Regions from separate parts of the Burkholderia ubonensis genome, predicted to be linked through region 1. Evidence: predicted binding sites of a transcription regulator. Region 1 holds the regulator's gene; the other holds the start of a gene.
The links. The regulator FliA, encoded in region 1, starts transcription of late flagellar genes. The targets are predictions, from matches to a motif close to CTAAAGTTTNNNNNNNNNNNGCCGNTA.
Positions count from the first base shown of each region.

Region 2: flgK (flagellar hook-associated protein FlgK) is a predicted target of FliA. The motif match lies at 1,871-1,897, and genes of this name have one in related genera.

Region 1 is NZ_CP013420.1:2,267,329-2,271,753, forward strand. Features, by position in the region: gene ahcY (adenosylhomocysteinase) at 1-1,121, opposite strand, end outside; S-adenosyl-L-homocysteine riboswitch at 1,156-1,274, opposite strand; gene WJ35_RS10445 (RNA polymerase sigma factor FliA) at 1,369-2,103, opposite strand; partial or broken gene WJ35_RS10450 (MinD/ParA family ATP-binding protein) at 2,126-2,943, opposite strand; gene flhF (flagellar biosynthesis protein FlhF) at 2,936-4,425, opposite strand, start outside.
Region 2 is NZ_CP013420.1:2,649,826-2,654,250, forward strand. Features, by position in the region: gene flgJ (flagellar assembly peptidoglycan hydrolase FlgJ) at 1-811, shown strand, start outside; gene WJ35_RS12100 (flagellar brake protein) at 1,035-1,790, shown strand; gene flgK (flagellar hook-associated protein FlgK) at 1,954-3,939, shown strand; gene flgL (flagellar hook-associated protein FlgL) at 3,962-4,425, shown strand, end outside.

The DNA.
Region 1 (4,425 bases):
TTGCCGTCCGGGAAGATGATGTGGTCGACCTGCGGCTTGATGTTTTCCCACTGGTACTGGCGGGTCGACGCGACGTCGATTTCCGAGTCGAAGTGGCCGATGTTGCAGACGATCGCGTTGTGGCGCATCGCCTTCATGTGATCGTGGTTGATCACGTGGTAGTTGCCGGTCGCCGTCACGAAGATGTCGGCCTTGTCCGCCGCGTATTCCATCGTCACGACGCGGTAGCCTTCCATCGCCGCCTGCAGCGCGCAGATCGGATCGATCTCGGTGACCCACACGGTCGCGCCCAGGCCGCGCAGCGACTGCGCGCAGCCCTTGCCCACGTCGCCGTAGCCCGCGACGACCGCGACCTTGCCCGCGATCATCACGTCGGTCGCGCGCTTGATGCCGTCGACGAGCGACTCGCGGCAGCCGTACAGGTTGTCGAACTTCGACTTCGTGACCGAGTCGTTCACGTTGAACGCCGGGAACGGCAGGCGGCCGTCCTTTTCCATCTGGTACAGGCGGTGCACGCCGGTCGTCGTTTCCTCGGTGACGCCCTTGATGTGCGCGAGGCGCTTCGAGTACCAGTTCGCGTCGACGTCGAGGTGCTTCGCGATCGACTTGTACAGCGCGACTTCTTCCTCGTTGGCCGGCTTGGCGATCACCGAACGGTCCTTCTCGGCCTTCGAGCCGAGGATCAGCAGCAGCGTCGCGTCGCCGCCGTCGTCGAGGATCATGTTCGCGAACTCGCCGTTCGGCCATTCGAAGATGCGGTGCGAGAATTCCCAGTATTCGTCGAGCGACTCGCCCTTGAACGCGAACACCGGCGTGCCGGACTCGACGATCGCGGCGGCGGCGTGGTCCTGCGTCGAGAAGATGTTGCACGATGCCCAGCGGACTTCGGCGCCGAGCGCCTTCAGCGTCTCGATCAGCACGCCGGTCTGGATCGTCATGTGCAGCGAGCCCGCGATGCGCGCGCCCTTCAGCGGCTGCTGCGCCTTGTATTCGTCGCGGATCTGCACGAGGCCCGGCATTTCGGTCTCGGCGATGTTCAGTTCCTTGCGGCCCCACCCGGCAAGCGCCATGTCGGCGACGACGTAATCGTTGGAAGCTTTGGAATCGATGACGGCGTTCATCACGCCCTCCTTTCTAAAAAAGTTCTAGAAAATGGTGACGTGAGCGCCGTTCAGGAAGCGGGAGCCGGCGCATTGCGCCGCGGCCCGGCCGCTTGGTGAAGCTTTCCGAGCCTGGCGGACGCTGGACGGTCCGTCGCAACGCTCCTCGGAAAACGGGTGGGATTGTAGCAAATCGTGGCGAGAAATGTGGGGTTGGGCGGGCGGCCGCACGCGCGGCGTCGGCGCGCGCGACGCCCGCCGCTGCCGCTCAGTTCTCCGCGCCGACCCACGCCTGCTCGCGCAGCCGCGCGCGCAGCCGCGCGACCGCCTGGCTGTGCAGCTGGCACACGCGCGATTCGCTCACTTCGAGCACTGCGCCGATCTCGCGCAGGTTCAGCCCGCGTTCGTAGTACAGCGACATCAGCAGCTTCTCGCGCTCCGGCAGCCGCTCGATCGCCTCGATCAGCGCCTCGCGCAGGTGCTCGTCGAGCAGCGACGACAGCGGATCGGCGTGATCGACGCGATAGCGGTCGAGGAACGGCTCGTCGTCGGCCGCGCGGTCGAAATCCTCGTAGTAGATGAGCTGGCTGCCGTGCAGGTCCTGCAGCATCCCCTGGTATTCGTCGAGCGGCATGTTCAGGTGCTGCGCGATCTCGGCCTCGCTCGCCGCGCGGCCGAGGTGCTGCTCGACCTGGTGCACCGCATGCTCGACCTCGCGCGACGTCTTGCGCAGGCTGCGCGGCAGCCAGTCGTTGCTGCGCAGCTCGTCGAGCATCGCGCCGCGGATCCGCTGCGTCGCGTAGGTCTCGAACTGCGCGCCCTGGTCTTCCTTGTAGCGCCCGGCCGCGTCCATCAGGCCGATCATCCCGGCCTGGATCAGGTCGTCGAGATCGACGCTCGCCGGCATCTTCGCGACGAGCTGCAGGCCCAGGCGGCGCACGAGCGGCGCGTATTGCGCGAGCACGTCGGCCTGCGAAATCTTTCCTTGAGCGTTGTACATCATGGCTCTCTCCTTCCGGTGGCCCTCACGCGGCGTGCGCCGCGCCCGCCTCGAACGACGTGCTGCCGCCCGCGCCCGCGCCGCGCCGGCGCCCGGCCGCGGACGCAGCGGCCAGTACAGCAGGTCGGCGGCAATCTGCCGGTAATCGCGCGCGGCCGGCGACGACGGAAACGCGTCGACCGCCGTGCGCACGAGCTCGCGCGCATGCTCGACGAGCGGATCGGCGCTCACGCAGCCCGCGTCGGTGATCGACACGGTCAGGTAGCGGCTCGCGACGCCCGCGAGGTTGTCGAACGCGGTCTTCGCGTCGGCGTGGCTGCCGACGTGGTTGGTCAGCACGCGGAACTGCGCGATCGCATGCGCGAAATGCAGCCGCTTCATGCACGCGTACGCCTCGGTGATCGCCTGCGCGGCGACGCGCGTGACGATCAGCACGTCGTGCGCTTCGCGCGCGAGCGCCGAGAACCCGCCGTCGGCGTCGAGCTGCGCGTCGACGAGCACGATGTCGGCCGGGCCGTCGACGAAATCGCTGAGCTGCGCGTCGCTGTAGCCCGCGCGCGCGAGCCGCGACGCGGCGCACACGCCGAACCCGGCGGACACGCGCGCGCGCTCGCCGTCCCGCAGCCAGGAGCCGGCGAGCGTCGCGGCGGCCGAATGCACGTTCGCGCGCTCGTCGACGACGAGCACGTCCTTGCCCAGCGCGGCCAGCGCCGCGGCCAGGTTCACGACGGTCGACGTGCAGCCGACGCCCGCCGGCCCGCCCGCCACCGCGACGATCCTCGAAGCGCGCCCGGCCAGCAGGCGCCGCAATCCTTCGGCCTGGTCGATCATCCTTTTATCCAAAGCGCACCTCGTGCAGCTCGGCGGTCGAACGTGCGGTCAACGCGGAAAGCAGCGTCGGCATGTCCTCGTCCTGCGGCACGAAGGGCGAGCCGTCGCGCGGCACACAGAAGGCACTCTTCATCAGGAATTTCTTCGTCGCGACGTACAGGTTCTCCGGCACCTTCTGGCCGGTCGACACGTAGTGGACGGGCAGCTTGTAGCGGATCACCGTGTCGAGCACGCCGCCGAGGTGGGTCGCCTCGTCGAGCTTCGTGAGAATGCAGCCGGCGAGCTCCGGGGATGCCGCGTCCGGATGGCCGGCCGCGCTGCGGTAGGCCTGCACGACCTCGTTGAGCGTGTCGCCGTGGCTCGTCGCGTTGAGCAGCAGGAGGCGCTGCACCGGCGTGTTCGCGCCGTGCAGCATCGCGATCTGGTCGGACACCGCACGGTCGCGCTGGCTCATGCCGATCGTGTCGATCAGCACGATGTGCTTGTTGCGCAGCTCGGACAGCGCGAGCTGCAGGTCGCCGGCATCCTTCACCGCGTGCACGGGCACGCCGAGGATCTTGCCGAAGATCCGCAGCTGCTCGTGGCCGCCGATCCGGTAGCTGTCGGTCGTGAGCAGCGCGACCTTGCTCGCGCCGAAGCGCATCACGCAGCGCGCGGCGAGCTTCGCGGTGGTGGTCGTCTTGCCGACGCCCGTCGGCCCCATCAGCGCGAACACGCCGCCGCGCTCCATCAGCGCTTCCTCGCTGTCGAGCACCGGCAGGTTCGACTCGAGCACCGACTGCGCCCATTCGGCCGCCTGCTCGAACGTCTGCTCGCCTTCGCCCTGCGGCAGGTTGTCGACCATCATCCGCACGAGCTGCGCGGAGAAGCCGGCCGCGAACAGATGCTTCGTCAACGCGCCGTGCACCGGGCTGCGGCGCTGGCGCTCGTGCCACATCAGGCTGTCGAACTGCTCCTCCATCATCCCGCGCAGCGAGCCGAGCTCGTTCATCACCGTGTCGTTGACGATCCGCTCGATGCGCGCCTTCACCGCGTCGGCCACCGCGGCGGCCGTGTCTTCAGTCACGCGCGCGCGGTCCGCCGCCTTCGGGGCGGGCGCGTCGGCGCCGCGGCGCGGCGCGGCGTCGTCCGCCGGCACGCGGCGCGCGACGTTGCGCACGATGTCGCGCGCCCACTCGGGCGGCGTCGCTTCGTGCGCGGCGCGCGGCGCAACTTCCTGCGCCGGCGTCGCCTGCGCGCGCGCGATCAGCGCTTCGCGCTGCTGCGTCAGGCGCTTCGCGTGCTCGACGAGCCACGGCGCGGGTTCGGAAGGGGGGGCGGGCGATCCCGCGGCAGGCGATCCCGCGGCAGGCACTCGTGCGGCGAACGATCCCGCGGCCGGCGCAGCGGCGGCGGCAGAGCCCGCCACCGGCGCCGCCGGCGCGTCGGTCGTCTCGGCGCTCGCGCCGAACACCGACGAGAACACGTCCGGCAAGCCGCCGTCGCCCATCGCAT
Region 2 (4,425 bases), 380 kb from region 1:
GACGCCCGACGGCGGGCTGTTCGACTCGAGCACGTCGAAGATGTACACGTCGATGCTCGACCAGCAGCTCGCGCAGCACATGTCGTCGCGCGGGATCGGCGTGGCCGACGCGCTGATGAAGCAGCTGATGCGCAACGCGAACCTCGGCGCGGGCGCGGCCGGTTCGGCCGACGCCGGCGCGGCCGGGCTCGGGATGGCCGGCGCGGGCATCGCCGGCAACGAGGGCGGCATGGCCGCGATGAACGCGATGGCGCGCGCCTACGCGAGCGCGGCCGGCAACAACGGCGCGCTGGCGAGCGGGCGCGGCTATTCCGCGGGCAGCGCGCTGACGCCGCCGGTGAAGGGCGCGGGCGGCTCGCCCGACGCCGATGCATTCGTCGACCGGCTCGCCGGCCCGGCGCAGGCGGCGAGCGCGACGACCGGCGTGCCGGCGCGCTTCATCGTCGGCCAGGCCGCGCTCGAATCGGGCTGGGGCAAGCGCGAGATCCGCGCGGCCGACGGCTCGACGAGCTACAACGTGTTCGGCATCAAGGCGACCAAGGGCTGGACCGGCCGCACGGTGTCGGCGCTGACGACCGAATACGTGAACGGCGAGCCGCGCCGCGTCGTCGCGAAGTTCCGCGCGTACGACTCCTACGAGCACGCGATGACCGACTACGCGAACCTGCTGAAGAACAATCCGCGCTACGCGGGCGTGCTGAGCGCGAGCCGCAGCGTCGAGGGCTTCGCGCACGGGATGCAGAAGGCCGGCTACGCGACCGACCCGAACTACGCGAAGAAGCTCATCTCGATCATGCAGCAGATCGGCTGACCGGGCCGCCGCCGTCCCCCTTGCCGGCTCCTGTTTTCGGACCGCGCCCGGCCCCGCCGCGCGCGGTTTTGAACGTTTGCGCGAAAAATATCGGAAAATCGATCTAAACTTTCGGGCAGCACTGCCGCTAAGTGTGAGAGACCTGCGACCGGGCCAACGATCTGGCCCGGTTTTTTGCGCACCGGTTCCCGGGCGCTCATGACAAGAAAGAGACCGGCAAGCCATGAATATCGAACTGTCGATGGACCCGAGCCAGGACGCGGGGCACTCCGGGCCCGACTACGCCCGCCGCAATCCGCTGGAAATCGGCGTGCAGCTGCGCAACCTCGTGAACCGCGGCGATTTCCTGACCGTCGAGTACCCGGGCGGCCAGCTCGTCACCCGGCTGCTCGAGGTCGACGTCGGCGCGCGCACCTTCACGTTCGACTGGGGCGCGCTCGCCGAGCAGAACAGCGGCATCCTCGCCGCGGCGCACTGCAAGTTCTCGGCCTCGCCGGAAGGCGTGCGCGTCGAGTTCGGCACCGGCGCGCCGCGCGAGACCCGCTACGAGGGGCTGCCCGCGTTCGAGGCCGACTTTCCGGACGTGCTGTACTGCATCCAGCGGCGCGAATATTTCCGGGTCGACGCGCCGATCATCGATCCGTACCTGTGCCGCGGCAAGCTGCCGGACGGCGAGAGCTTCCTGTTCGAGGTGCACAACCTGTCGCTCGGCGGGGTCGGGCTGCGCACGGCCGACGAGCGCGTCGCGGCGCTCGAGCTCGGCACGGTGCTGCCCGACGTCGAGCTGGAGCTGAACGGGCACGGCAAGCTGTCGCTCGACCTGCAGCTCGTGTCGCAGCGCTCGACCGAGGTGCCGAACGGCACGCGGCGCTACCAGCTCGGCTTTCGCTTCATGTCGCTGCCGGGCAGCGCCGAGAACACGCTGCAGCGCCTGATCACCCAGCTCGAGATGAAGCGCCGCCAGCTCGCGCGCGCCTGACGTCGTTCGCCGCGCCCGCCGGTCGGCGGGGCGCGCCCCGGCCGCCCGCTGCGATTGCGCACGGCGGCCCGCATTTTCCCCTCAATTTTTTCGATCCGCGGCCGTTATACCGGGAGTCACGCAACCCGGCGGCCGCAGCGCGGCCGACCCTTCAGGATCGCGCATGTCCAATACACTCATGAACCTCGGTATCAGCGGCCTGAACGCCGCCATCTGGGGCCTGACGACGACCAGCAACAACATCGCCAACGCGGCGACGCCCGGCTACACGATCGAGCGTCCGGTCTACGCGGAGGCGAGCGGCCAGTACACCGGCAGCGGCTACCTGCCGCAGGGCGTGAACACCGTCACCGTCCAGCGCCAGTACAGCCAGTACCTGAGCGACCAGCTGAACAGCGCGCAGACCCAGGGCGGCGCGCTGTCGACCTGGAATACGCTCGTCGCGCAGCTGAACAACTACGTCGGCAGCCCGACGGCCGGGATCTCGACCGCGATCACCAACTACTTCACCGGGCTGCAGAACGTCGCGAACAAGGCGGCCGACACGTCGGTGCGGCAGACCGCGATGAGCAACGCGCAGGTGCTGGCCGACCAGCTGAAGGCGGCCGGCGCGCAATACGATGCGCTGCGCCAGAGCGTGAACACGCAGCTGTCCGCCACCGTCGCGCAGATCAATACGTATACGACGCAGATCGCGCAGCTGAACCAGCAGATCGCGACGGCGGGCAGCCAGGGCCAGCCGCCGAACCAGCTGATGGACCAGCGCGACCAGGCGGTGTCGAACCTGTCGAGCCTCGCGGGCATCCAGGTCGTGCGCAACGACCAGGGCTACAGCGTGTTCATGGCCGGCGGCCAGCCGCTCGTCGTCGCCGACAAGAGCTATACGCTCGCGGCCGTCACGTCGTCGTCGGACCCGAGCGAGCTGACCATCGTGTCGCAGGGCATCGCCGGCGCGAACCCGCCGGGACCGAACCAGGCGCTGCCGGATGCGTCGCTGTCGGGCGGCACGCTCGGCGGCCTGCTCGCGTTCCGCCGCCAGACGCTCGACCCCGCGCAGGCGCAGCTCGGCGCGATCGCGACCAGCTTCGCCGCGCAGGTCAACGCGCAGAACGCGCTCGGCGTCGACCTGTCCGGCAATCCCGGCGGCAACCTGTTCTCGACCGGCAGCCCGACCGTGTTCGCGAACCAGGCGAACACCGGCAACGCGACGCTCAACGTGTCGTTCGCGAACCCTTCGCAGCCGACGACGAGCGACTACTCGCTGTCGTACGACGGCGCCAAGTACACGCTGACGGACCGCGCGAACGGCTCGGTGGTCGGCACGTCGACGTCGATGCCGGGCTCGATCGGCGGGCTGAACTTCTCGTTCTCGTCCGGCACGATGAACGCCGGCGATTCGTTCACGGTGCTGCCGACGCGCGGCGCGCTCGGCGGGTTCTCGCTCGCGACCGCGAACGGCTCGGCGATCGCGGCGGCGTCGCCGGTCGCCGTGTCGGCGTCGGGGACCAACACGGGCACCGGCAAGATCACGCAAGGCGCGGTGACCGCCGGCTATCAGATTCCGGCCGGCGGCACGACGCTGACTTACGACGCGACGACCAACACGCTGTCCGGCTTCCCTGCCGGCACGACGGTGACGATCGCGGGCACGCCGCCGACCACGGTGCCGATCGCCGGCCCGACGACGACGGTGCCGTACACCCCGGCGACGGGCGCGACGATGACGATGACGGGCACCGCGGCGGGCGCGATCAACGGCGTGACGATCACGCTGTCGGGCACGCCGAGCACCGGCGACACCTTCAAGATCGGCCCGTACTCGGGCGGCACCAGCGACGGCAGCAACGCGCTCGCGCTCTCGCAGCTCGTGACCGCGAAGACGCTCGGCAACGGCACGACGACGCTGACCGGCGCGTACGCGAACTACGTGAACGGGATCGGCAACACCGCGAGCCAGCTGAAGTCGTCGAACGCCGCGCAGACCGCGCTCGTCGGCCAGATCACGAAGGCGCAGCAGGAGGTGTCGGGCGTGAACCAGAACGAGGAAGCGGCCAACCTGATGCAGTACCAGCAGCTCTACCAGGCGAACGCGAAGGTGATCCAGACGGCGTCGACGCTGTTCCAGACCGTGCTTGGCCTGTTCAACTGACCGGATTTCGAGGATTGAAGCGATGCGAATTTCCAGCGCCCAGTTTTTCCAGCTGAACGTCGCCACGATGAACGACCAGCAGGCGCAGCTCGCGCAGCTGTACCAGCAGCTGTCGAGCGGCGTGAGCCTGACGACGCCCGCGGACAACCCGGTCGGCGCTGCGCAGGCGGTGCAGCTGTCGATGACGTCGGCGACGCTGTCGCAGTACACGAGCAACCAGAGCGCGGCGCTGGCGTCGCTGCAGGCCGAGGACCAGACGCTGCAAAGCGTGAGCACCGTGCTGACCGGCGTGCAGACGCTGACCGTGCGCGCCGGCGACGGTTCGCTCGCCGACAGCGACCGTGCGGCGCTCGCGACCCAGCTGCAAGGCTATCGCGACCAGCTGCTGACGATCGCGAACTCGGACGACGGCGCGGGCAACTATCTGTTCGCCGGGGTCAACAATTCGTCGGCGCCGTTTACGAGCAGCCCGAACGGCACCGTGTC